DNA from 4 places in the Paenibacillus sp. 1SOY10 genome. Region 2 is predicted to be linked to each of the others. Evidence: riboswitches for the same ligand, from Rfam matches in the RefSeq annotation. Region 2 holds a riboswitch; each other region holds the start of a gene.

Region 1 (5,249 bases), on a different contig from region 2:
TCTTCCACTCCACCGTGTCGATAAATTTCATGATGGGCCGGACAATACTTCTAAAGCTCGATCTCAGCGTAATCAGCCGTACTCCGGGATTCCACTCTGCCCATTTCTGCTCCATCCGCTTAATCTCATCATCATCGAAGCCCACATATACAGCGACCACATTATCGGTCAAGGATTTGGCATAACTCAGGGAATTCATCACGACCCGCGTAATTCCGGCTACCGGCACCACGATCGTGCTGCCCTTCATGACGGGCTTCTCCACATCCATGGAAATCCGTAGCTGCTGAGCAATGTTCAGATAATGACGGTGAATCTGGTAGAACAGAAACATCACCAGCGGCAGGAAAATGAAGACTACCCACACATGCGAAAATTTGGTGATGATAAAAATCAGCGTAATCCCGAGCGTCGTGAGCATACCCACTGTATTGATTGCAAACCGGAGAACCCAGCCCTTGGGCTTGAGCTTCAGTCAGCGGATCATCATTCCCAGTTGGGACAAGGTGAACGGGATAAACACCCCCACAGCATAGAGAGGAATCAAGCTCTCCGTATTCCCGCCAAAGCCAATGACCAGCAGAGCAGAAGTCACGCCCAGGAAAATAATGCCGTTAGAGAAGCCAAGTCGATCTCCGCGCACCATAAAGGCATGCGGCATATATTTGTCTTTGGCCAGCATGAACGCCAGCAGCGGAAACGCCGAGTATGCCGTGTTGGCTGCCAGGAACAAGATCAATGCGGTAATGCCCTGGATGACATAGTAAAGCGTGCCCCGACCAAAAGTAGACTCCGCGATCTGCGACACCACAGTAGCCTGCGGATCAGGCTTGATTCCATACCAATATGCCAGCAGGCTAATGCCGATAAACATCGTGCACAGAATGATACCCATCATTGCCAGGGTAGCCGCTGCATTATGGGCTGCTGGCTTCTTGAAGTTCGGGATGGCGTTGGACACCGCCTCTACTCCAGTCAAGGCCGAACAACCTGAGCTAAAGGCCTTCAATAGCAGGAACAGGCTGATGTTGGATACGGTAGCCTCCACCTCCGGCGTGGCGGCATGAATCCCACCCATGGCATACTTGACCACTCCAGAACCGATTAACACGAAGATCGCAATAACAAACAGATATACCGGCACGGCCAGCACAGAGGCCGATTCCGTCACACCGCGCAGATTCATCAGCGTAAGCAGTGTAATCATGATCAGGGCAATCAGAACCCGGTGATCCTGTAGTACCGGAAAGGCCGATATAATCGCATCCGTCCCGGCAGACGAGCTCACCGCTACGGTCAAGATATAGTCAACGAGCAACGAACCCCCGGCAAGCAGTCCGGTAGACCGTCCCAGATTATCCATGGCCACGATGTAAGCCCCACCCCCGGAGGGATAAGAGAAGATCGTCTGCCGATAAGACAGGATCAGTATGAATAATAGCCCAAGTACGGCAAAGGAAATCGGAATCGAATACCATAGGGCGGAGAACCCCGCCGCCATCAGGACCAGCAGGATTTGCTCAGTTCCGTAGGCTACAGATGACAGTGCATCCGAAGACAGGATGGCCAGCGCCTTCAGCTTGCCCAGCTTTTCCCCCTCAATCTCCCTACTTTTCATCGGCCGTCCAATGAGCACCCGTTTGACTTTGTTTACCATCTTATATCCCCTCTTCTAGCTCCAAGTTGCCAATCTCCCGCCCCAATGACAGCAGAAAAAAGCCGCAGGAAAGTTGGACTTTCCCGCGGCGTATAGCCACGACAATTCCCTCTTTCGGACGCTTACGGAGTTAGCTGACGGATTCGGGCACGAAAGCAGCCCTACCCCGGGATGGCAAACAAGCCAGCCCAGCGATTCACCCCTGAAACGGGCCAAGCACGGCCCCTTCCGATGGTTCCCCCGTTTCTGAATTTCACAGAATTCAGCGATCAGGTATTTGTCATTTAATTACTACTGCTGAATCATACTCCCTCCGCCAGGAGGGTGTAAAGGCAGGTTAAAGGTCAAAAGAAGAAGGATTTGTATCAACTGGATTCAGATAAGCGTTTACACGCTCTTCCCTCGTCGATTATTTCGCACAATCAACGAAAATCACGTTCTTACGCCATTCTGTGTTAATGCAATTCATGGTCTTCCCGTTCCAACTTCTGATTCAGCAGCCGGAACGCCAATTGCAGCTTATCCTTGGGAACCTCGGCATACCGATCACCCACGCTCACCTCAAAGCCACAGCCGCCGCTCATCCGTTCCTTGACCATAGGCGTCAAGCCGACGCCTGTCTCCCGGTATACCTCAAGCAGAAGCTGCTCCAGTTGCTCCTTGGGCAGATCTACATGAACATGGAACATATTGGACACAGGAACCTCCGGCAGGGTGCTGAAATGACGGCAACGATTATAGAGCTGAGCTAGCTCCCGCGCCTGTCGGTAATATTGTTCCATCTTGCCCACTCTTAATTCGTAATAATAATCTGCACTAAGAAAATAAGGATACAGGCTGATCAAATCCCCACCGTGACGCCGTTTCCATACCTTGGATTCATCCACCCATTCACGGTCCCCGGCCAGAATGGCTCCGGCAATTCCGCCAAGGCCCTTATAGAACGAGATATACACACTGTCGAACAGAGCGCATACCTCCTCTGCTGTTTTCTCATAGTAGGGAAGAACCTCAAAGAGGCGTGCACCATCCAGGTGCAGCTTGATTCCACGCTGCCGGCAGTAGGAAGAGATGGCTTCCAATTCGGCAAATGCAGGCAACTGCCCGCCGATTTCGCGCTGTGGTAGTTCCAACAGTAGACAAGCGATATCTTCGTCCATATTCCGGACATCAGCCAGACGAATGAGACGATTCGCGTCCGCAAGCAGCACAGGCTGTATTCCATGCAACTCCTTCAATCCGTCCTCTTCATGAATCTCCAGGTGACAGAGAGGATGGTAGGCCACCCGCTTTGTCCCTTTCTGGTCGCACCACATTCTAAGCGCGATTTGCTGCGCCATCGTACCACTAGGAAAAAATACGGCCGCTTCCTTGCCCAATACGCCCGCCATCTTCGCTTCGAAGTCCTCGATGGCCTGTCCTTTCCCATACATATCGCTGTCCAGTCCACCGCTCACCTTCTCCAAGGCTTGCTTCAACACATCCACATTCCGCTTCCCATGCCCCGGCACTTGATATACCGTGCGTTTGAATGCGTCCGCCAAGGACTTCTTATCCAGCTTTCCCTGATTGTCAGCCATCACTTGTTACTCCTCTCCTATTCCTATCCACTAATCATTTATGTTTAATTTAAGCTTTATTATAGCGAACTCCGAGGAAGATGGAATAAATCGATTTAGAAATAATGACAAAAAGTGCGCAGGCCTTTTCACCCGCGCACTTGCATCCACTTACCCGCAACACGATTACGCTGACGCTCCTCTTCTCATCCGTACAAACACCTTAATGATTTCGTTAAGAATTAACGGAATCAAGGCAAGGACGAATACCAGGCCCCAGTCCGGCAGGCTCAGGTTCTGTACCTTGAAGGCAGCGGCCAGGAACGGAATGGAGATCGAAGCGTATTGCAGCACCAGACCTGCGATAACCGCACCAACCAGCAGCTTGTTAGAGAACAGGCCGACGGCGAAGATGGACTTTGTAGCACTGCGTTTGGAGAACGAGTAGAACAACTGGGACGCGGCCAATACGACAAAGGCCATCGTCCGGGCGTAGGTCATAGCCTCTTCCGAGATATTCGGAGAACGCAGGCCATATCCGTGCTCAGCCAACCCGACGTAGAAGGCAACCAACGTTAATGCCCCGATCAGCAATCCGCCAAGTACCGCTTGCAGCGCCGCACCTCCAGCAAAGAAGCTCTCCTTGGGGTTCCGTGGCTTGCGCTTCATGACATCCTTCTCACCAGGGTCAACGCCCAAGGCAATTGCCGGCAGCGTGTCTGTCACCAGGTTAATCCAGAGAATTTGGGTAGCCAGTAGTGGCAGCGGCCAGAAGAACAGGATCGAAGCCAGAATCGCCACGATTTCCCCAAAGTTACAGGCTAACAGGAAGGTAACGGTCTTGCGAATGTTGGCGTAAATGTTCCGTCCTTCCCGAATGGCCTGGACAATCGTCGTAAAGTTATCATCGGTCAAGATCATGTCACTGGCACCCTTCGACACATCCGTCCCGGTAATCCCCATGGCGACGCCGATATCGGCATTCTTAAGTGAAGGTGCGTCGTTCACACCGTCTCCCGTCATGGAGACAATGTTGCCCTGGGCCTTGAAGGCCTTGACGATCTTCACCTTATGTTCTGGCGAGACACGGGCAAATACGCGAATGTTGCGAATCTTCTCGGCAAATTCCTTGTCAGACAAGGTATCAATCTCTGCCCCGGTCATGCTCTGCTCCAGGGAATGAGCGATGTCCAGTTCCTTGGCGATCGCGACTGCCGTATTCCGGTGATCCCCCGTAATCATGATCGGGGTAATACCGGCCATCTTCGCTTCCCGGATGGAATCCTTAACTTCGATCCGTGGCGGATCAATCATGCCAACGAAGCCCAGCACGGTCAAATCCTGCTCCATCTCCTCCGGTGGCAGAATACGGTCGGTGTCCTTGTATGCCGCTCCCAGCACACGAAGAGCATCGTCCGACATGGCTTCGGCTGCCTGCAAATAACGTTGCTTGAGTTCCTCCGTCAACGGGACAACCTCACCGTTCACCACGGCGGAACTGGAGATTTGCAGCAGTTGGTCGATAGCTCCCTTCGTATGTACACGGTACCCCTCACGGGTCTGGTTCAGCGTGGACATCAGCTTGCGGTCAGAGTCAAAGGGCTTCTCCCCCACCCGCTTGTATTCAGCTTCCAGCGACCTTTTCAGAATATTATGCTGCTCCCCGTAGACGACAAGCGCAATCTCCGTCGGATCTCCCGTACCCTCCCCATTCTCATAGGTAGCATCGGAACAGAGCACAAAGGCCTTGATCATTTCAACGGGCACTTCATCTTCGAGCGGCTCAGCCGTAAAGTGCTTCACCACCGTCATCTTGTTCTGCGTCAGCGTTCCGGTCTTGTCGGAACAGATGATATTGACGGAACCCAAGGTTTCCACGGCTGGAAGCTTCTTCACAATCGCGTTGATACGCGACATGCGCGTCACGCCCAGGGCCAACACGATGGCTACGATAGCTGGGAGTCCTTCCGGAATAGCAGCTACCGCAAGGCTGATCGCTGTCAGGAACAGCTCGAACAAATCACGGCCTTGAA
Region 2 (5,249 bases):
CACGTCTCCACCATAAGATTTGCGGACGACCAAGTCTCCCAAATTCGTCAAATCCATCACCTCTACCCCATCGTATGGGCGTATAGAGTGAATGGTTACAAGTGGAGTTCCTTTACGCCTGCCTCCAGCAAGACATCAGATAGCTTGGCGAATTCCTCTATGCTTAGCGTCTCGGCCCGCCGTGACGGCATGATTCCTGTCTCCGTCAGTAACTGGTCCAGGCGTTCCCGCCCTTCTTTAGGGAAGTAGCGACTCTTCAAATTATTCGAAATCGTCTTGCGCCGTTGAGCGAAGGAAGCCTGAACAACATCGAAAAAGAAGTTCTCGTCCTGTACAGCAACAGCCGGCTGCTTGCGAACCGTTAGACGTATGACAGCAGACTCCACATTCGGCTGAGGAATGAAGACGCTGTGAGGCACCGTGCAGATCAGCTCCGGTACACTGTAATACTGCACGGCGATACTCAGGCTTCCATACTCCTTGCCACCTGGAGAAGCCGACATCCGCTGCGCTACTTCCTTCTGGATCATGACTACAATATGCTCCAGAGGCAGCTTCTCCTCTAGCAGCCGCATCAGAATCGGCGTTGTCACGTAATATGGCAAGTTCGCCACCACGCTAACACCACTCACTCCGCCAAATTCTGCTGCGAACAACGCTTGCAGATCCAGCTTAAGTACATCCCCGTGCACGACACGAACATGCGGGTAGGGCTCCAATACCTCTTCCAGAATGGGCAGTAGCCGCTGATCGATCTCTACCGCTGTTACCTTGCCAGCTTCACGAGCAAGCTTCTCCGTCAAGGCACCAATGCCCGGTCCAATCTCCAGGGCTCCCTTGTCTGCGTCCAAGCCTGCCGCTGCCACAATCTTGCCAAGGATATTCTGATCGATCAGAAAGTTCTGTCCCAGGCTTTTTTTGAATGAGAAGCCATGCCGCTGGATAATTTCCTTCGTTCGGCGAGGCGTTGATATATCCTCCCTCATGCCCATGTTCCGTTAACCCCTTTATCTTCTAGCTTCACAAGTGCTGCTACGAATTCTTCCTGACTAATACGAAATACCGTTAGCCGCTTATATAACTGCTTCCCGTTGCAATATCCGATACCGAGTAGCTCTCCCAGCGCCTTTCTTCGCGCGGCTGCCTGCGGATGAACGATGAGTCCCGCCGTAATCAGGTCTTCCCAGGCGATGATAGGCTCCACCCCTGGCACTTCGTTATGCAGGCGCGCCAGCGCCGTACGAATCGCCTCTGGCGTGGCATTCTCCACACCGATATCCCCTCGCTTCGTGGCCTCCGCTTCAGGTAAGAAGGCATGCTTGCACCCGGGCACCCGAGTTGCCACGATCTTGCGAATCCGTTCTCCAGCGTGATCGGGATCGGTAAATATAATAACGCCCCGGCGTTCTTGCGCCAGAGCAATCTTCTTAAGCGTAGTCTCGTTGATGGCTGACCCGCCCGTTTCAATCGTATCCGCTTCAACGGCCCGCTTGACGGCTACGGTATCATCCCGGCCCTCCACCACGATGACTTCCTTGATCATCCGGGTTACCTTCTTTCCATTTGCCTCTACTACAACAAAAAGAAGAGGATTCTCATCCTCTTCTAATCCACTGTCTTTATCATCATCCTGAATACTTTGTGTACATATTGTATCCCACTTCCTCCGCATTGTAAAACGGAGAAGCTAGTTTAATTCCGGCTTCGTCGGGCCGATGACATATACGGTACGACCTTTCTTACGGCCAAAGTTTTTAGCCGTCTTCAAGCTGTCGTAGTAAACGTCCATTTTATTTCCCTTGATGGCTCCGCCGGTATCTTCAGCCTTGCGGAACCCGATTCCTTCAATGTAGACCCACCAGCCAAGCGGAACGACGGATTTGTCAACGGCAATCGTTCTGCCCTCCGTCACGCGAGTGCCGGAAGCTGTACGAGTGCCAATTCCTTCTTGCTCCGAAGAGTAGGCGGTCAGCGTAACATTCTTAAGCATCTTTTTATATTTAAAAGAGACACCGTTCTTGGTGGCATTGCCGCCAATGTTCACAGTATTTGCGCTGCGGCTGATGCTAGCCGACAGAACGGCTGTCGGTTCTTTCGTGCCTACGGCCACGACTTTAGGCTGGGCCTCCTTCGAGACCTCCTTGCCAAGCCAGCGCTTGGTCACGAATACTCCGTCCTCATAGGTTTTCTCGATGTTGTGAATGACCATGCCCTCACTGCCAGGCTGAACGACCTTTGTCGTTCCCTTCAGCAATTCCTTATCGGATGTCTTTACGACGTTAAAAGGCACAGCTTCTTCGGTTTGTACCAAATGCTTGCTCACCCGAACAATGGTGATTCCTGCGTCCGAGTCCAACTTGCGATCCAGGGCAGGTGTTACCTTATCATCTTGATTCAAAGTGACGCCTAGCTCATCTAGCACATCTTTGACCTTCTCCTTGGTAGTGAAAGTCGTTTTTGTCTCTCCGTCCACACTCACCTTTACCGGAACCGCCCGCACAATGACGACACGGTCGCCATCTTCCAGCATGCTATCTAGCGGACGCGATAATGTATCTTTGGGATGCAGATTGATGGCCTGTTCATCCAGCAGGTCAGCAACGCTGTCTTCCCGGGTTTCCACTGATTGGACATTACCGTCGACAACCAGGGAGATTTGTTTATTTTGCTGGCCATACAGCCATATGAGGATGATGATGATTACCGCGATGGTCAGAACGCCGACGAGCGCAACCTGACGAATATTTAACTGCTTCCATCGCAATGCGTAAGACATGCTGGATGAGCGTGATTCATGGGTCTCCTCTTTGCGGAAAATGCCCATATCTTCCGTCCTCCTTACATAGCCTCGCCGTCAAGATCGATGCACAATTACATTTGACGCGACTACATTCTTGATTTACGAAATGCGGCTCTTGCTCACGTGCATTTCGTATCCTTTCCCAGTCTGCCCTGCGGGTGTCACCTCCTGTTTATCAACAGTATGATGACCCTACTACTTTTATTCAAAACAAAAGAAGCCTAAAGAAAGAGTTAGAGGAACTCCTTCGTGGCTTCCTGATGGTCTTGGTGTAGTAGGCTGCACGAGTTACCTCTCTTGATACGCTTACGAGGTTAGCTGTCGGGTTAGGACGAAAGAGAGCCGCCCCTTCTCAGTACATTCGCTCATGGCGCAATGACCTCGAATTCACCCCATAGACCCTGATAAAGAAATCAAATACGAGCGCAGTTGGCAAATTCGCCGCTAGTCGCTTGCATTGGTTCCCCCGTTCTCCATTCGGAGATTCAGCGAGACTGGTTCATGGAATCAAGCATCGAAGTGATCCAAATTTCAAGTGTTCGAAACGGATCAAAACGATCACTGAAAAAATTCTATCCTGTTTCGATGCATGTTGTAAAGGACGAATCAACCACGTTTTTTTAAATAAATGGTTAAAAAAATGTAATTATATCCGTTTTAATGGTTAAAATGTATTAATCTTTCCGAAATCCTCGCTTTTTCATCCGTTTATCTCTCAAATACTCGGAATACCAAATCGTTCCAGTGCATTTCGAGTGGTAATTTGGGCAATTTCCTCAAAGGTTAACCCTTTTAGCTCGGCAGCCATTTCGGCAACCAGGCGTACATGAGCAGACTCGTTTCGTTTACCTCTAAATGGATGAGGAGTTAAATAAGGGGAATCCGTTTCGATCAATAATCGGTCAATAGGTGTCTTTGCCAATACTTCTTTCGGCTGCTTTGCATTTTTAAACGTAATGGGTCCGCCAAACGACAAATGAAATCCCAAATCCAGACACATTTTGGCAATTTCCCAACTGCCAGAATAAGAATGCATAACACCTCCCACTTTATGAGCTTTTTCTTCGCGCAAAATTTTGACGACGTCCTCATGAGCATCACGATTATGAATGCAAATCGGCATGCCGAGACTGCGAGCCAGCCCGATTTGCTTGCGGAACACCTTATGCTGCACCTCTTTAGGGGAGGTATCCCAATAATAATCCAGTCCGATCTCACCGATAGCGACTACCTTCTCATGCTTGCATAATTCAGCAATCCAGTCCAAATCTCCCTCTTGCATCGTAATGGCATCCTGAGGGTGCCACCCTACCGCAGCATAAATGAAGTCATAAGACTCGGCCAACTTCATCGTTGTCGGGATCGTCTCCCGGTTAAACCCGATGTTAATCATTCGCGTAACCCCTTGTTCTACGGCACGCGCAATCACTTCCTCACGATCTTCGTCAAATTGGGTTGCATCCAAATGCGTATGTGTATCAAATAACATGATGTCCTCTGACCTCCTAAATGCGTTGTTTAAAAATTTGCGCAACTTCACGGGGTAACTGATCCATGACAGCGCATAACTTATTGTCGGGATAATACAAATGATATTTCCCCCGATGCAGTCCGCTAATCGACCTGACAATATCGGACACCTCAGAGATTTCCCGCAACTGCTCTTGGCGGTCCAGTAACAGGATTTGCTTCTCCCCAATTCCCTCGTCCGGACGGAACACATCATAAGGTAGATCCGTTGGAAAATCAATTTCCATATCGTAATCGGGATTTAATCCTACCTGTTCGAAAGCGGTACGAATTTGTCCCAACATTTCCAGATCAATCGTCTCAACCTCTACATATTTATACAATTTCCGATTTAAAAACCGGATACACAAATCACTAAGCCGCTCATCCGCTTCCCGAGTCCATTGCATGAAGGCCGTTTGCATCAATGCCTCGTCCAACTGCAGGTAATCACGGACGTTTATATTTCCATCGAAGAGGCTGGGGAGCGGATAGGGCAGGAATGCAAATTTATAATGATCCCGATATAGTTCTTTCGCCCGGCGCAGAATTTGGCGGAGTATAATTTCTGAGCTGCGTGTTACCGGATGGAAGTAAATCTGCCAATACATTTGATAACGGGACATCAGATAATCTTCCACCGCATGCATTCCTGACTCCTTCACTACCACCCTTCCTTGGAAAGGCCGCAGCATTCGCAAAATTCGGTCCATATCAATCGTACCGTAGTTCACCCCTGTGAAATAAGCATCACGCAGCAGATAGTCCATTCGATCCGCATCAAGAGGACTGGATACCAGATTAACCACAATCGGATTATCATAATCCTTGCGAATGACGGATGCGACCTTCTCTGGAAAATCAGGAGATATTCGGCGCAGTACACTACCTACCTCGGTATCCCCCAGCAAAATTTTGCAAGTCCAATCCTCATGGTCCA
Region 3 (5,249 bases), on a different contig from region 2:
CCTCCCGCATCCTTGCGGAATAGGCGGGTCACGCCACTTGAAACGATGTATCTACTTTATCGACAGAATTCCCTTTTTTTTTAAGTGGTTTTTTCCGGTATAATAGGAATACAGTCTAAATAGAGAGGTTGGAAGGGAGGATATAGCAGTGGGCGTAAAGCATGGCAGAGATTATGAATATATTTTGGCTGATTTGATGAAAGCGGTTAGCCAGATTAGTGATAGCTATCTTTTTTTTGAAATGGAGCCCTCCGAGTGGGATAACTTGTCTGAGGCGGATCGGGAAGAAGTACAAGAAGCGCTGGCGGAAGACCTGTTCTTCGCCTTGGGAACTGAGCCGATGATTGAGGTTGGCAGTGCCATCGTTATTTATGATCCAGAAGGCCATCGGATCAACTTCTTGATAGGAGAAGCCGAGTTGACCTCAGTTACGTTAATTTGAAGCAATGGTTCAAATCCGTGGACAAGCCTTCGTACTGTCTATGTGGGTACGCATGAAGCTGTGAGGTTGGGAATACAATAGATGGAGAGCGAAGCCGGGACAGACCAAGAGGGAATCCTGGTGCGCAGGAAACAGGCTTACATACAGGAGTTCTTGAAGAGAACGGGGAGGAAGAAATATGCCGTTTACACCGCAAGAAGTAGAAGCGCATTTGGAGAAGCTGGAAGGCTGGGAGCTTGAGGAAGGAAGATGGATCTTCCGTAAATATACATTTTCCAGCTTTATGAAGGGGATTGCCTTTGTGGATGAGGTCGCGGCAATTTCCGAGGCTTTCAATCACCATCCTTTTATCACAATTGATTACAAGACAGTCACTCTTCGATTAACCTCATGGGAAGATGGGGGCATTACAGCCGTTGATATCAAAGAGGCACAGCAATACAATGAGGCCTTCGAGAAGATGTCCTGATTCCAAAGCAAACACCCCCACCTTGGTGAAAATGTCATTAAGATGAACTTCACTTAATGGCATTACACCTTGGTGGGGGTGTTTTGTCTATCCGTTATTTCTTCTCCGCAAGCCACATGGCTACGTTCGCAATCTCTTCATCCTGCAAGCGATCCTTGAACGCAGGCATCATGCCGCCTTTTCCCTTGGCAATGATGGAATATAGCTCTTCTGTTGTCAGTTGGGCCCCGATTTTGTCCAGAGCCGGGCCCGCTCCACCCTGAAGCTGGTCGCCATGACAGCTAATACAGTTAGCCCGGACCAGAGTTTCGGCTTGTTCCGCGTTCATCGTAATTTCGGGCAATTGCGGGGGCTTGGCTTCTTCTTCAGTTTGTTCTCGGCTAGGTAAGGTAAACATGAGTACAAGGGCAAAAGCGCCTGCTATAATGAACAAACCGCTCATGATCCACTTTTGCATTTCAATCGTCCCTCCTATGTCAGCTACCTATTATTATAACGGAACAAACTGCCCGTTCATAGCCTTTGTGACAAATTTGGAAACGAATGAATTTTAAATTCGTGTTGGAATGTGCTTTAGTTCATAGCGAATCATCGGTCGAGATGATCATGTTAGCTTGAGTTACTGAGCTGAAGTGGAATCGCCTTTGTACACCATGCAATAGAATGGCTTAGATACCCCACCCGGAGTCATCTTCTCGTACAAATCGGTAATGGTAAAGCCTACCTTCTGGTAAGCCCGGATCGCTCGAGTGTTCCAGGTGAGCACTTCCAAATCGATTTCGTTGTCGGGCTTGCGTCTTCGAGCTTCTGCGACAATAGCCTCCACAAAAGACTTACCCAAGCCATTTCCGCATAATTCGGGTTTCAAACCTATACCCAGACGGGTAACACCTTGTAAGGGGAAATATTGGGCGAACCCGACGAGGCTTCCGTCTTGGTCCAGAACGGATATATACTGTTCAGTTCGTATCACAGGATTCCCGAACTCTACATCGAGCGCTTTCATTTGTTCCCACGGCAGCCAGCTATAGATATCATAAGGAGAATCGTAATGCCAGGTACAAATCTCGGCTCCATGAGCTTCTTCCATCGGTGCAATCTGAAATTGAATGATTGGTTTATCCATTTTGCCTCTCCTTTAATCCGGCATGTATGAGGTGACAGGACCGTGAATATTCTCGTACCCTCACAATAACGGGATTTGTCGGGCTTGTAAAGGTTTACCGGAGTGGGTTAGCGTTTTCTGACTGGGAAGTGTAGCAAATAAAAAACCCGCGAGAATGTTGTAATCAACATCTCCACGGGTTTGAATGTTAGTACCTATTCAACATCATCGTGCTCGGCAGCATCGCCGGTCACTTCTTCATACTTGTCAGTGCTCATGATACGCTTAGCACCGATATAGCGTTCTGCATAATATTTCTGGCTCAATTTGCTAATGATAACTCCTTTAGAAGTAGAAGCATGAGCAAATTCGCCGTCGCCTACGTAGACACCTACGTGGGAGACTCCCTTACCAGAAGTGTTGAAGAATACCAAATCGCCAGCAATGAGTTCACTTTTCTTTACGGCCGTTCCCATCTTATATTGTGATCCGGATTGATGAGGAAGTTTGATGCCAATTTTAGAGAACACATACATAGTAAATCCTGAGCAGTCGAAACCAGATGTTGAGGTTCCGCCGGCAACATAGTCGGTACCAAGAGCTCCATCAATCGCGGTGTTCAGTTTGGAATCCGCGAAAGCGCTACCTGTTCCGAGGGTGAAAAGCAATGCAAAACTTACTGCTGCTACGGTTAAACGCTTCTTCAAGAAGTTATGCTCCTTCCAGTGCCTACGAGGTTAGCTTAAGGATTCGGTTGAAGGTCCCCTATGATCCCTCTATTGCGAGATCAATTCACCCAAAGTGGTTCCCCCGTTTCCCCGGTGAAGGGAACTCGGCTTTTGATTTCACACCTAAATTTGCCTTAATGGCAGATGGCAACGTGATGCTACCAAAGATGACAAAAGTAATTACAAAACTGTTACTTAAATTGCCTGCTGTTATTGTAGCAGAGGGTAGTATATTTTGGCAATGCTTAATTCACAAGATTAAGAGAACAAATAGAGCACAAAGGACTTTGCCAGCTTGCAAAGTCCTTGTGCCCTATGGGTTTGGAGAAGGTAAAGAAATTTTAACTTTTTTGTGTTTTTGCTCTCCAAAGTTGAAATTGAGAGGTAACCTGCCAAACTCTAAAAGTGCAGCGAAAGAAAGGATAGGTTTGCTGCACGATTAATGCGAGCAGACCGGTCCAGATCCAGGATACGGTGCCCATGAGCAGGAATACCACGAGCGCGGAGAAGCCAAGAATCAGAGCTATGCCTAAGCCTTGCAAGAGGTGGCGAATGCCCACCAGCAGGGAGCTCCATGCTCCGGATTTAAATAGATAGCCGAACTGAATAAATAACAAGCATTGCCGAACGACCCAGCCGTACAGGAACCAGCCCAGCAGGAGACCTAGTCCGGTGAGCCAAATAGGCAAATGATCTGCGGCACTCAGCAGACCTGGCCATAGGGACCATAACTTGGGGATGATCCACAAGGCCGGCAGCAGAACCAGAGTCAGCTCCAAGATATAGAATAGCAAGACCGGCTTACCAAACTCTTTCATTCCCCGAAACAACGGGAAGCCAGATGCGCGCTCCTCAGACGGGGTAAGCCCATACAGGATACCGGCTTGAATAAAAGGGGTGAGAAGAAGTCGTAGTACAATCATGCCGGCCAGCAGCCAGAGGTACCGTTGTACATCGGGATGACTCCACAGATTGACTTGCCCCTCCAGCAGGAACAATATTTTCGCAAGAGGTGTGGGTGGCGGATTAGGGTACCTCTGTAACAGAGAGGTAATGGCGGTATCAGCAAGCCGATATATAAGCAGTCCCCATAGCAACTGGTAGAGAAATAGAACAATCACTGAGAGGAATTGACTCTTGAGAGCGGTAAAACCCTGACGGACATAACTCATTTCATCCCTCCTTTATAGATGCCTACCAAATGAATAGACCTAGGACTGCCTCCAGCAACTTGGTGACGCTCATATTGGAGCGGGAGAGAAGCGGCTTCGGAATGTCTGCTTTCAGGTAGTTGTTAATTCGCTTATTCTCTACTACCAGCGTATATTCGGGGTCAATTTGGACCCAGTCGATGGGAGCCTTATACTGGAGCTTAAGCTCTAGTCGATGATCTTCACCATTCCACTCTTTGCGTACGGTATGACCATCCGTGAAGGTGAATAATAAGGGCACCTTCGGATGTGTGGCTCCTTTGCGTGAGAACGTTACGGCTGACTCATACAAAGTACCCTTGTCTTGCTGGATCGATGTTACGCGAATGTCGTCCACGGAGAAGTCGGCCATTTTATCATCAAATACATATTGGTTAAAATAAGTCTTCCAGCTTCGTCCCGTTACTTGTTCGACAATCCGCTGGAAATCGGCTGTGGTCGGGTGCTTGAATCGGTACTTGTAGCTGTAGGTATTGAGAATACGCTTCATGGTCTTGCTACCCACCTGGCGTTCAATATCCAGCAGAATCAATTTGCCCCGGTAGTAGACATTGCGGGCGTAACCATCTCCTGGTGCATACTCCCAAGCAGGCTGCGTCAGGGACTCGGGAGCAGAGATCAACGTTGATTGTATAGGCAGGTTCGGGGCAATGCCAAATTCTTGTTCCATTAATTTATCTTCGGCATAGGAAGCGAAGGCTTCGTCCAGCCAAGCTTCTTCAAATTCGTTGCTAGCGATCATTCCGTAAAAAAACTGGTGAGCAATTTCATGAATGACGGTGCGTTCAAGCTCATCATAATCCGGGGAATCGCCGCGAGCGCCGAAGGCTGTGACCAAGGTGGGGTATTCCATACCGCCGGCACCATTGCCCCCCGCCGGGGGAACCACGATCGACAAGGTGGAGTACGGATAACGCCCGTACCACTCACTGAAATTAGCCAGAGCCACCTTGGCGGCGTAGAAGTAGCGTTCTTTCAGGTCCTCATGCGCTGGATCCAGATAGAGCTTGACCCGAACACCTGGCACTTCGGTAGAAGAGAAGGGCTCTTCCGCATAAATAAAGTCAGGCGACGCCGACCAAGCGAAATCATGGACATCGTCGGCATAGAACTGTACGGTCTTCCGTCCCTCTTTGACAGTGGCTTTCTTCGTCTGAAATCCGGTAGCGGCTACAGTGTAATGCTCAGGCACATTAATTTTCACACTATAAATCCCGAAATCGGAATAGAACTCGGAGTTGCCATGATACTGATGAAGGTTCCAGCCTTCGCTGTCTCGCCCCCTTGTTCCTAC
Region 4 (5,249 bases), on a different contig from region 2:
GTGTCAGTGAAGACGCGTTAGAGGGTGCTCACGGTGAGAACTTTACGCTCGATTCGACTTCCGGAGCTGCTGCCTTGCAGCAGTGGCTTGGCGTGAAGACGCTGGTTCCTCAGCGTGGACTTAAGCGGCAAATGATTACGATGGCAACGGAGAATGCTCGTGTGTCGCTGGACGAAAAATTCCGTCTCATCGAACGCGACGAGGAGCGGACCTCCAAGGCCGCAGAGAATTTGGGCAAAGCCATCGGCCTGGAGAAGGTCACGCGAATTGAGGCGTTCGATAACTCCAACATTCAGGGGACCAACCCCGTATCGGCGATGGTGGTCTTCATTGACGGCAAGCCAGCCAAGAAGGAATACCGCAAATACAAGGTCAAGACCGTGGAAGGCCCCGATGATTACGAAACGATGCGCGAGGTGATCCGGCGTCGTTATGAGCGGGTACTCAAGGAGGAACTGCCCCGTCCCGATCTGATCGTTGTCGATGGCGGGAAGGGCCAGATTTCAGCAGCCAGCGATGTGCTGGAGAATGAGCTGGGCCTTTACATTCCCGTTTGTGGGCTGGTCAAGGATGCGAAGCACAAAACGGCGCAGCTCATGGCTTATGATCCGCCGGAGCCAGTCCACCTGCCCCGTGACAGTCAGGAGTTTTACCTTTTGCAACGCATACAGGATGAGGTGCATCGCTTCGCCATTACCTTCCACCGTGAGCAACGGGCCAAGTCGATGGTGACTTCGCAACTGGACGCTATTCCTGGTATCGGAGAGAAGCGACGTAAGGCGCTATTAAAGCATTTTGGTTCACTTAAAAAAATAAAAGAGGCCTCCGTCGAAGACTTCCGGCCTCTTTCTATAGGGGATAAGCTGGCTCGTGAAATTATCAATGCCCTTCGGGACGAGGAGCCACCGGAGGAGTCGTGAAGAACGGCTCCTCTTTTTGTTGTACTGGCGGCTCTTTGCGCTCCCGACCTGGCGGGTTGAATACATAAATGACATAAGCCACAATAGCTGGCAGAGCGATGTAGAATACACCAGCGGCGATATTCAGTGCGCCTCCCATAAACATCAAGCTCAGCGCCATCAGAATGCTGTCGAAGATGACGTGGGAGAACACGGCGGCGGCAAAGCCGTAACGCAGGAAGACGAAGCTGAACAACAATCCAATGATGGTCAGCTCAATGGGTCTTGAGTAGATAGGATAGATCGGATACAACGTATGCCCCAGCGCCCAGATTAGCGTGGATAGCAAGCAGGCTACAAAGGTGCTGCGAAACATCTTCTTCAGCATCGGAATCCCAAACAACCGATAAACCGCTTCTTCTCCGATCCCGGCCACCCAGGCCAAAAGCGGGAACAAGAGCGGATATACCATATTGTACGGCGATTGCGTCGAATCGCTCGTAGACCAGGTACCGATGCTTTGTTCCAGAATGAGGAAGATAACCGATTGTACACCTAACAAAATCAGGGCCCAGGCATAGCCATCAGTCATGGAGGTAAGCACATGACGGCCATAGCCTGCTTCTCTGGCGCGAGGCCACGGATTCATTCCTTGCTGGCGCCATAATCCATTTCCACCTACCAGTGAGAAATAGATGGCTATGGACATGAACAGGGTCGACACACTTTGGAAGACCAGCAGGAAGATCAGCATAAACGGCTCGGTGCTTTCCTTCTCAAAAATAGGCAGCATGTTGAAAGTGCCTACCATGGAGAGCACAAAATAAAGTGAAGTCAGAAAAATACCACGTTTGAATGATGTGTGTCGTCTCGTGAGGGCACTATACACGATGGCAAGCACACCCAGGATAAAGCTCAAGAAGGCATAGCCTGCAAAGGTAAGCCAAGTGGCGAGAGTGGTCTGCTGCTTCACATAATTCAAATGGTCGGCCGGAGCGACGAAATAGCTTTCCAGTGAAGAGACGTAGCCATATTCATATTGAATTTGAATTTGCGCCTTGGACTCTCCAATGGTATATCCATTCAAATCATACAACAGGCCGACGTCACCTTCCCCGGAAGCGAGCGTCAAATCAGCGTCAGCGAAGCCGAAGGCATCCAGGTAAGGCTGGGCCATTTCTTCCTTTTCGGCCAGTGTTAAATCGCCTTCCCAGGACAACATAGTCTCGGTAGTCTCCGTCCCCAAATCCAGCATAGTCTGCTTGTTCGTATTGCTGGCGGACAGAATTTCTTCAAAGGCAACGACTTGCCCGGAATTCATATGTACATCGACGGTCAAGGCATTCAGCAGATCATCGGGCTGCTTGAAGAGAACTCGAAACACATCGTAAGGGAATTGCTGTTCGTAGCTCTTCAGATACGAGGATAGCAACTCCGATTTTGTCAAATAACCCAGCAAATCAGAACGTGATTCGTAGGTAACCAGTGCCTTATCTTTTGACTGTTCAGACAAGTCCAACTGCAGAACGGATTGCACGAAATGCTCCGCTTGCTCCTTGGCTTGCTGTTTGCTGATAATCTCTTTGGATTGCTCCATCTGCAGCAGCTCCGAATCATTCGTCGGAAGCAACTGGATAACGATAAATACGACTAGCCCTAGCGCAGCGAGCAACCAAAGTGTACGGGTCTTTAGTGTGCCACCGGCAGGTTTCATGGAGAAATTCACTTGCACAACTCCTTTTTGATGTAATAAGAGGTATGATTTAGCCCCAAGTTCGTCACAGTAAAGATAACACAGTTGAAGTGGCCTTCGCCAGAATAGCAGGTGAAAAATAAGAAAAGCGGCAATAAACCCGGTAACCCTTCGCATGGCTCAGATTCAGGGGCCCGTGGATTCAGGGTTCACTCCTTTTCACGGTTTTCCCGTCTATTTAGGCCAAATGAAGCTTTGTCCTGGCAACAAATAAGGATTATAATCCAATTGAAAATAAAATGGCCGAATTTCGATGGAAAACGGGGGAACCGGTTTTTTTTGGGGTGAATTTTGCTGAATCTCGCGAGCCTAAGCTTGCGGAGGAAGCGAATAGGGCAACTGTGCATGTCCGAATCCGTCAGCTAACCTCGTAGGTCTTTGCAGCAGGAACCAAACACCGAAAGGCATTGGATTTCCAGTGCTTTTTTATTTTTGCGTTCTCTAATGACAACGATGAGGTGAGCCTGGTGGGATTGCATAAATTGAATTTGTCTCCGCCCCAAATTTTGGTGACGGGGTTTGCCCTGATTATTATGCTGGGCACCCTGTTGCTTATGCTACCCATTTCCAGCGTCTCCAAGGCAAGCTTGCCATTTATCGATGCTTTGTTTACAGCCACCTCGGCTACCTGTGTAACCGGGCTGGTCGTGGTGGATACGGGCACTTATTTCTCCCCATTCGGGCAAATGGTCATATTGCTACTTATTCAGGTGGGCGGCTTGGGCTTTATGAGCGTAGCGACGATGTTCTCCCTGGTATTTAAACGGAAAATATCGCTGCGGGATCGTCTACTGCTTCAGGAAGCGATGAACCAGAATTCAATGGAAGGGATCGTTCGACTGATCCGCAAGGTCCTGTTCTTTTCCTTGATTATTGAGTCGATTGCAGCGGTGCTCTTCACCCTGAGATTGGCTCTGGATATGCCTTTTGGCCGGGCGTTGTACTTTGGTATTTTTCATGCTATCGCTTTGTTTAATAATGCGGGCTTTCATTTGTTCGGGGGCAGTCAAAGCTTGATGTCTTATGTATCTGATCCGCTGATTAACCTGGTCTCAATCTTCCTGATTATATCAGGGGGACTTGGCTTTGTCGTTCTATCTGACCTGTTCGACATTCGCCGCCGCCGCAAGCTGTCGCTTCATTCCAAGGTTGTGCTGTCGATGACGGCGGCCTTGATCGTATCCGGAGCCTTGATCATCTTCGTCTTCGAGTTCACCAATACGGGGACACTGAAGCCGCTGGATTGGGGTGGCAAGCTTTGGAGTGCCTTGTTCCAGTCGGTGGCGCCGCGGACGGCCGGAGCTCATACGCTGGACATCGAAGCCCTTCGTCAGGCTACGCAATTCTTCATTATAATATTGATGTTTATCGGGGCTTCTCCCGGGTCTACCGGGGGCGGTATCAAGACCACCACCTTCACCATTCTGGCAGGTGCGGTGCTGTCGATGATTCGCGGTCGTACAGACCTGGTTCTGTTCCGTTACAGGATGGTTCAGGAACGGATCTTCAAGGCGGTGACATTGACCATGATGTCGTTGTTCTTCATTATTACTGTGGCCATTGTGTTGTCTGCCACCGAACAAGCAGGGTTTCTGGCGATTTTGTTCGAGGCGACCTCCGCCTTCGGTACGGTGGGTTTATCCATGGGGGTAACGGAGCAGTTGACGACCATCGGCAAGCTAATCCTTAGTTTTACCATGTTTGCGGGACGTCTCGGACCGTTGACGCTTGCTTATGCACTGGGACCAAAGAAGGGGAAAGAGCCCTACCGTCATCCCGAAGGCAAAATGATTATAGGATAAGGGGATATTACCTTTCATGAGAACACAGCAGTTTGTAGTGATTGGGCTGGGGCGTTTTGGCTCAAATTTGGCGCTGGAGTTGGTGGACCTGGGTTATGAGGTAATGGGCATCGATCGTAACGAGGAACTGGTCCAGGAACTGAGCGATCAGTTGACCCATGCCGTCGCCGCTGATGCCACTGACGAGGAGATGCTCAAATCGTTAGGGGTGCGCAATTTTGACTGCGGTATTGTGGCTATTGGCAATGACATCCAGATGAGCATTCTGGCCGCAATTCTGCTCAAGGAGCTTGGGGTCAAGACCGTGGTAGCCAAAGCCATCTCGGTGCTTCACGGGCGCGCACTGGAGAAACTGGGCGTAGACCGTATCATTTATCCGGAACGTGATATGGGAATAAGGGTTGCCCACCAGCTCGTCACACCTAATCTGCTGGATTATATTGAATTGTCCAAGGAGTTCAGTATTGTGGAAATGAAGGTTCCAGCCAGTATGCACGGCAAGAGCCTGGGCGAGTTGAATACACGATCTCAGTTTGCGTGTAGTGTAGTGGCCCTTCACAGAGATGGCAACATCATGGTGGCTCCAACGGCGATGGACCAGTTGTACGAAGGGGATATCATGGTCATTATTGGTGGGAACGAGAAGATGGAGCAGTTTGAGAACATGATAAATGAAGAATCATAGAGGTAGTTCGATTTTTTGAACATGCATTTCTAGCGAAACAGCCGCTTGCACAGGTGTTAATCTGTGAGCGGCTGTTTTTTTATAATGACAAATCTCGTACCAGGCGATGA

What was found. A riboswitch is a leader RNA that binds a small molecule or an ion and turns the genes downstream of it on or off. The one in region 2 is predicted to bind cyclic di-AMP.
Region 1: linked by a shared signal. The riboswitch ahead of AC1VOR_RS14925 (APC family permease) and the one ahead of AC1VOR_RS22620 (ubiquitin-like domain-containing protein) in region 2 are both predicted to bind cyclic di-AMP.
Region 3: linked by a shared signal. The riboswitch ahead of AC1VOR_RS22845 (C40 family peptidase) and the one ahead of AC1VOR_RS22620 (ubiquitin-like domain-containing protein) in region 2 are both predicted to bind cyclic di-AMP.
Region 4: linked by a shared signal. The riboswitch ahead of AC1VOR_RS19825 (TrkH family potassium uptake protein) and the one ahead of AC1VOR_RS22620 (ubiquitin-like domain-containing protein) in region 2 are both predicted to bind cyclic di-AMP.

Annotation. Positions count from the first base shown of each region.
Region 1 is NZ_JBXENK010000005.1:208,110-213,358, reverse strand. Features, by position in the region: partial or broken gene AC1VOR_RS14925 (APC family permease) at 1-1,657, opposite strand, end outside; cyclic di-AMP (ydaO/yuaA leader) riboswitch at 1,762-1,935, opposite strand; gene AC1VOR_RS14920 (threonine aldolase family protein) at 2,113-3,237, opposite strand; gene AC1VOR_RS14915 (cation-translocating P-type ATPase) at 3,403-5,249, opposite strand, start outside.
Region 2 is NZ_JBXENK010000017.1:44,480-49,728, forward strand. Features, by position in the region: gene yabG (sporulation peptidase YabG) at 1-57, opposite strand, end outside; gene rsmA (16S rRNA (adenine(1518)-N(6)/adenine(1519)-N(6))-dimethyltransferase RsmA) at 96-992, opposite strand; gene rnmV (ribonuclease M5) at 983-1,543, opposite strand; gene AC1VOR_RS22620 (ubiquitin-like domain-containing protein) at 1,688-2,824, opposite strand; cyclic di-AMP (ydaO/yuaA leader) riboswitch at 3,088-3,301, opposite strand; gene AC1VOR_RS22625 (TatD family hydrolase) at 3,516-4,292, opposite strand; gene AC1VOR_RS22630 (HD domain-containing protein) at 4,306-5,249, opposite strand, start outside.
Region 3 is NZ_JBXENK010000018.1:27,758-33,006, reverse strand. Features, by position in the region: gene AC1VOR_RS22865 (hypothetical protein) at 149-442, shown strand; gene AC1VOR_RS22860 (4a-hydroxytetrahydrobiopterin dehydratase) at 621-911, shown strand; gene AC1VOR_RS22855 (c-type cytochrome) at 1,006-1,368, opposite strand; gene AC1VOR_RS22850 (GNAT family N-acetyltransferase) at 1,531-2,037, opposite strand; gene AC1VOR_RS22845 (C40 family peptidase) at 2,232-2,723, opposite strand; cyclic di-AMP (ydaO/yuaA leader) riboswitch at 2,728-2,864, opposite strand; gene AC1VOR_RS22840 (hypothetical protein) at 3,086-3,916, opposite strand; gene AC1VOR_RS22835 (M1 family metallopeptidase) at 3,939-5,249, opposite strand, start outside.
Region 4 is NZ_JBXENK010000011.1:32,930-38,178, reverse strand. Features, by position in the region: gene uvrC (excinuclease ABC subunit UvrC) at 1-920, shown strand, start outside; gene AC1VOR_RS19830 (CPBP family intramembrane glutamic endopeptidase) at 880-2,625, opposite strand; cyclic di-AMP (ydaO/yuaA leader) riboswitch at 2,884-3,044, shown strand; gene AC1VOR_RS19825 (TrkH family potassium uptake protein) at 3,120-4,454, shown strand; gene AC1VOR_RS19820 (potassium channel family protein) at 4,471-5,139, shown strand; gene AC1VOR_RS19815 (LysR family transcriptional regulator) at 5,219-5,249, opposite strand, start outside.